Regions from separate parts of the Rhodococcus gannanensis genome, predicted to be linked through region 2. Evidence: riboswitches for the same ligand, from Rfam matches in the RefSeq annotation. Region 2 holds a riboswitch; the other holds the start of a gene.
The links. Region 2 has a riboswitch for S-adenosylmethionine ahead of ACFSJG_RS23740 (putative leader peptide). Riboswitches for the same ligand answer to the same signal wherever they lie in the genome.
Positions count from the first base shown of each region.

Region 1 (3,186 bases), on a different contig from region 2:
GCGGCAGAGGTCGACGTGCCGACGGCACCACTGGCCGTCGATCGTCTCCGCCGCGTCCGAGGTCATGCCGCCGATACTAGCGGCCGGCGGCGGACGACGTCGCGCGCCCGCGCACGAAATCCGCGACGGCGCCGATCAGGCGGTCGACGTCGGCGCTGCTGCTGCCGAGCCCGAGGCTGGCGCGGACCGCGCCCTCGCCGTGCCCGAGGCGGGCGAGGAGCGGGTGCGCGCAGAAGCGGCCGTCACGGACACCGATGCCGTAGTTGTCGGACAGGAACGTCGCCACCTCGCGCGGCTCGGCGCCCGCGACGGTGAACGTGACGATGCCGACCGCGTCCGCGGAATCGGGCCAGACACGCAGGATCTCGATGCCGTCGATGTCGGAGAGGCCGGCGACCAGCCGGTCGCACAGGATCCGCTCGTGCAGTTCGGCCTCGTCGGCGTCGAAGCCGGCGAGCGCCTCGCAGGCCGCGGCGATCGCGACGGCGCCGAGGACGTTCGGGGTGCCGGCTTCGTGCCGCTGCGGCGCGGCGGCCCACTGCACGTCGTCGAGGTCGACGTTCTTGGTGGCTCCGCCGCCGGCGAGGTACGGGTCGGCCGCGTCGAGCCAGTCGGCGCGGCCGACGAGGGCACCGGCACCGAACGGTGCGTACAGCTTGTGTCCGGAGAACACCAGGTAGTCGACGCCGAGGTCGGAGATGTCGACGCGGCGGTGCGGCAGCAGCTGGGCGGCGTCGACGACGATGCGGGCGCCGCACTCGTGTGCGATCCGCGCGAGGCGGTCGATCGGCAGCACCTCACCGGTGACGTTGGAGGCGCCGGTGACCGCGAGCAGCGCGGCGGGGCGGGTGCAGAGCTCGGCGACGATCCGCTGGATCGTCTCCTCGACGGTGCCGGCGGAACGCACGACGCGAGCGCCGTTTCGGTTCCAGGGCAACAGGTTTGCGTGGTGCTCGATGTCCAGGACGACGGTCTCGCCGGGCACGCAGGAGGCGAGGAGGTTGAGCGCGTCGGTGGTGTTGCGGGTGAACACGACGACGTCGTCCTCACGGGCTCCGACGAAGTCGGCGACGACGCCACGAGCACCCTCGTAGCGCTCGGTGCAGACCTGCGACGCGAAGCCGGCGCCGCGGTGCACGCTGGCGTAGAAGGGCAGCAGGTCCTGGACCCGAGCGGCGACGGAGGACAGTGCGGGGGCACTGGCCGCGTAGTCGAAGTTCGCGTAGGTGACGGCGCTGCCGTCGGCGAGCGGAGCAACCAGATCCGACCCACACACGGACGCGAAAGGTGCGGTGTCACAAGAGGTTTCATTGACCGAGAGGTCGGCACAGGTGGTGGATTCCAGAACAGCGGTCATGGCGTCATCCCTTGGAGCTCAGGGACCCGTGCGTGAGGTGGTTGTGCATCGAGTCCGCGCTTGCCGTGCCCGGAATTGGATGCACGGCCTGGTCGTCACCCGGGGCACCCCACCGCGGAGGAGGGTTGCCGGCCAGCAAGCCGGGGCTGAACGCTGGCACTCATGACCTGAAGCGAGAATGGCAGCCGCGCCGAGCGCCTGTCAACCCGAACACCCAACGCGGCATCGTGACCTGCATCACCTTCCCGTCGTCGGCGTGCGGCGGCTTCCGTGGCCGACCGCCCATGGAAACCCGTGCTCACGTCGCTCGATACGCTGGTGGGACGGGTTCCGATCTGGGAGGCATGTCGTGCCGCGTCTTCGCCGAATTTTTCTCGTTCTCGCCGCGCTCGTCGCGACGATCGCGCTCGTCGCCGGATGCTCGGGCGACTCCGGTTCGCCGGATGGCGGCGCGCCCGGCTCGCAGGAGTCCGAGGCGACGATCACCTTCACGCCCACCGATCTCAGCGCACCTGTCGATCCGCTGCGCCCGATCACGGTCGACGTCACGAACGGCACGCTGACCTCGGTGACCCTGACCAATCCGGAGGGCAAGGTGATCGACGGCATCACCACACCGGACCAGGCGTCGTGGAAGCCGGCCGAGCCGCTGGGCTACGGCAAGACGTACGCGCTGGCGGCGCAGGCCGTCGACAGCCGGGGCGTCGAGACCTCACGCGACGCGTCGTTCACCACCGTCACCCCGAACAACCAAACGGCCCTGTACCTGACCACCACGGGCGGACAACCCCTCGCCGACGGCGGAACCTACGGCGTCGGACTGGTCGTCGTCGCCCACTTCGACGAGCCGATCGGGGACCGCGCCGCGGCCGAGCGGGCGATGACCGTGACCACCACTCCCCCGGTCCAGGGCTCGTGGTTCTGGGTCGACGACCAGAACGCCCACTGGCGACCGCAGCAGTACTACACGCCGGGAACGACGGTGTCGGTGGACGCGAAGATCTACGGCGTCGACCTCGGCAACGGGCTCTACGGACAGCAGGACGAGTCGGTGTCGTTCCGCATCGGCGACTCGCACGTCTCCATCGCCGACGACAACACCAAGACGGTGGCGGTCTACGAGAACGGTCAGCTGATCCGGGAGATGCCGACGTCGATGGGCATGGGCGGCACCGAGACCGTCGGGGACACGACGCTGTCGTTCTGGACGCAGCCGGGTGTCTACACGGTGATGGACAAGGCGAATCCGGTGATCATGGACTCCTCGACGTACGGGCTGCCGATCAACTCGCGCCTCGGCTACAAGGAGTCGATCAACTGGGCGACGCGGATCAGCACCGACGGCATCTACCTCCACGAACTCGCCTCGACCATCTGGGCCCAGGGCAACACCAACGTCTCGCACGGCTGCCTGAACCTCAGCCCCGAGAACGCGCAGTGGTTCTTCGAGTTCTCGGGACCGGGCGACGTCGTCGAGGTCCGCAACACCGGCGGCGCCCCGCTCGAGGTGTGGCAGAACGGCGACTGGGGCCTGCCCTGGGACCAGTGGCTGGCGGGTAGCGCGCTGAACTAGATGTCCAGCAACCATCGTCGTAGCCCGGCTGGGTGAATCGGCCGCAAAATCGGGCGAATCGGGAACCGTCACCACAGGTCACAGCACCTTGGGGACGAGGATTCCACGCTGTGCGTTCGGCGAGATCCCCTACGCCGCCGAATCGCCCTGCGCGACCGTCTCTTCCGTGGCTGCGGCCCATGCCCGAAGCCACGCGACCACGGGCGCCCCGACTACGTCGACGCCCCTGGACGCGGCCACCTCGGCAGGAAGGCAC
Region 1 is NZ_JBHUFB010000022.1:275,384-278,569, forward strand. Features, by position in the region: gene ACFSJG_RS26715 (aminotransferase class V-fold PLP-dependent enzyme) at 77-1,357, opposite strand; SAM riboswitch class IV at 1,409-1,525, opposite strand; gene ACFSJG_RS26720 (L,D-transpeptidase) at 1,707-2,930, shown strand; gene ACFSJG_RS26725 (heme-dependent oxidative N-demethylase subunit alpha family protein) at 3,060-3,186, opposite strand, start outside.
Region 1: it holds a riboswitch for S-adenosylmethionine, as region 2 does, so the genes downstream of both, ACFSJG_RS26715 (aminotransferase class V-fold PLP-dependent enzyme) here and ACFSJG_RS23740 (putative leader peptide) in region 2, are expected to answer to the same signal.

Region 2 (3,186 bases):
CGTCGAGGATCTTCTTCGCGGCGTCGGGGTCGTAGGTGACGTCGGAGAGGGCGGTGTAGTCGGGAGTACGGGAGGCGAGGGTGCTCGTCGCAGGCTTGAAGTCGGGTCCGAGGACGGTGTCGACGAGTTCCTGTCGATTGATCGCCGGCACGATCGCGGCGCGCACGGCCGGATCGGCGAGAACACCGCGGGTCACGTTGGGCTGGAAACCGAAGGGCACGCCGGGATTCGAGGTGGTGAGGATGCGTCCGCCCGAGCCCTCGATCTGCGGTGCGTCCTGTGGGAGGGCGTCGGAGACGGCGTCGAGCTGGCCCGATGCGAGCGAACCGCTGCGCACCCCGGACTCGGGGACGATCGTGAACTCGATCTTGTCGAGGTAGGCCTCACCGTCGTGCGCGAACACGTCGGAGCCCCACGCGTATCCGGCGCGCTTGGCAAGGGTCGCGGACTTGTCCTGGACATAGCTCTCGTACACGAACGGCCCGGTGCCGGACAGGTCACCCGCGCAGCGCTGCTCGGCGGACTTCGCGACATCCGCGTCGGACAGGAAGCCGAGCTGCACCGTCGACGTGGCCTGGAGGAACTGCGCGTTGGGCGCCGCGAAGTTCACCTGTACGGTCTGCGGGTCCACGACGGTGGAACCGGTGTATCCGGCCAGGTAGCTGGCCGCGAGCGCGGCCTTGGCAGCCGTCAGGGTGCCCAGGATCGCGTCAAAGTTCTTCTTCACGGAGTCCGCTGTGAAGGGCGTCCCGTCGCTGAACGTCACCCCGTCACGCAGGTGGAAGGTGAAGGACGACGCGTCGCTGCTCACGTCCCAGCTCTCGGCGAGCCACGGCGTCAGTGCACCGGTCTCGGGATCCTGGTCGGTGAGCGAGTCCACGACCTGACGCGCCACGTAGATGGTCTGGTTGGATCCCGACTGAGCGGGGTCCGCGCATGTCGGGGCTCCCGAGAGGCCGTAGCGCAAGGTGCCGCCCGACTGGGGTGCACCGGCATCGGACGACGGGCCGGACGTGTCGGACGATCCGCACGCGGTCAGTCCGGCGGTGAGCGCCGCCGACGCGGCGACTGCGATCGCTGCGCGGCGGCGCGCAGCGGGGGTAGTGAACGAGAAGGACACCGAGGCTCCATGATCTGAGGAAGGGGAAGGCTGTTCGAACCCAGAGCGTCAGGAGCGACAGAAGTCCGCGGATACTCGGCACAGGTCGATGTGCAGCCGCGACCATGCGGTCACCAGCCCCTCATCGGTCACGCCACTGCCTCCATCGTTCCCGGCGGTAGCACCCTCACCTGCGAACAGGGGGTTGCTGCGACGTCATCGAGCCGGGTCTCTCGGTCGCTCTGGATGGTCGTTGCACACGCTAGTGACAACGGTGTCCGCCGCGAACCCTTTACGTCATCACGATCGCAACTCTTCTCGATGCCTCCGCCTGGGTGTTTAGGGTCGCTGGCACACGCACGTGCGCACCGGGGCGCGGACACCGCCTGTCGTGGGCCCTCGGTATTCCCTCCCGCAACGACCCTTCGCGAGGATCCCCATGACCGTTCGAACCGAACCCGCGTTCGTCGCCACCACTCCCACGCAACCACTGTTCGAGCCCTTGACCCTGCGCGAGGTCACCTTCGGCAACCGCATCTGGCTGTCTCCGATGTGTCAGTACTCCGCGGTCGACGGTGTCCCCGGGGACTGGCACCTCGCCCATCTCGGGGCACGCGCGGCGGGCGGGTTCGGTCTGGTCGTCGCGGAGGCGACCGCGGTGACGCCGGCGGGACGAATCAGTCCCCAGGACACCGGCCTGTGGAACGACGAGCACACTCGCGCGTGGTCCCGGATCGTCGACTTCGTCCACGCCCGCGGCACCCGTGCCGGAATTCAGCTCACTCACGCCGGACGCAAGGCGTCGATCCACCGCCCCTGGGACGTCGAGCAGGGCAGCATCGCAGAGGCCGACGGCGGGTGGCGGGCGGTCGGCCCCGACACGGCGGCCTTTCCTGGGTTCGCGGCACCGCACGCCCTCACCACCGGTGAGATCGCAGGCATCGTCGGCGCGTTCGGTGAATCCGCGCGCCGGGCCGACCAGGCCGGATTCGACCTGCTCGAGATCCAGGCCGCGCACGGGTTCCTCATCCATTCGTTCCTGTCCCCGCTGAGCAACACTCGCACCGACGGCTACGGGGACACTCCCGAGGGCCGCGTCCGCCTGCTCGCCACGATCGTCGAGGCGGTCCGGGTGTGGTGGCCCGCGCACAAGCCGCTGTCGGTCCGCTTCTCCGCGACCGACTGGCTCGACGGCGGACTCACCCCGGCCGACATCGTCGCGATCACCGAACGGATCGTGCCGCTCGGTGTCGACCTGATCGATGTGTCCAGCGGCGGACTGCTGCCCGCCGACGTTCCACTCGGGCCCGGATACCAGGTGCCGCTCGCGGAACGGATCCGGCGGGACGCCGGGGTCCCCGTCGGCGCGGTCGGGCTGATCGACGACCCGTGGCATGCGGCCCGAATCCTCGACGACGGCAGCGCGGACGTGGTGTTCCTCGGCCGGGCCGCCCTGCGGGATCCGAACTGGCCGCTGCGCGCCGCGAAGGACCTCGGCCAGGGTGACCGCGGCCGACTGTGGCAGCCGCAGACGATCCGCGGCGACTGGGCCTGACCCCATTTTCTTCCGTTCAATACCCCTTCCTCCCAACCCTTTTCAGGACGTGAACTTCATGACACGACGATCGGTGGCCGTCCTGGCCGCCGCACTGGCCACTGCTGCAGCCCTGCTCGCCGGCTGCGGGTCCGATCCGAGTGGCGGCGCAGACGCCGAAGGCCTGACGCCGCGCTCGGGCGGAACCGTCACGGTGGGCATCCTCCCGCCGTGCGGCCTCGACAAGGCGCAGACGTCGGGGTGCAACTTCGCGAATGTCGAAGTCGTGGACAACCTCACCGAGCAACTCCCCGACACCGGCGAGATCGTGCCCTGGCTCGCCGAGTCCTGGGAGGTGTCCGCCGACGGCCGCTCGTACACCTTCCGGCTGAAGGACGGTGTCACGTTCAGCAACGGCGAGACGTTCGACGCCGAGGTGGTCAAGCTGAACTTCGACAACATCATCGACCTGGGCAAGCAGGGCAAGGCCTTCCAGTCGTCCGCCTATCTGCTCGGCTACCAGGGCTCCACCGTCCTCGATCCCCTCACCGTC
Region 2 is NZ_JBHUFB010000020.1:641,228-644,413, forward strand. Features, by position in the region: gene ACFSJG_RS23735 (ABC transporter substrate-binding protein) at 1-1,075, opposite strand, end outside; gene ACFSJG_RS23740 (putative leader peptide) at 1,169-1,252, opposite strand; SAM riboswitch class I at 1,260-1,352, opposite strand; gene ACFSJG_RS23745 (NADH:flavin oxidoreductase/NADH oxidase) at 1,539-2,654, shown strand; gene ACFSJG_RS23750 (ABC transporter substrate-binding protein) at 2,713-3,186, shown strand, end outside.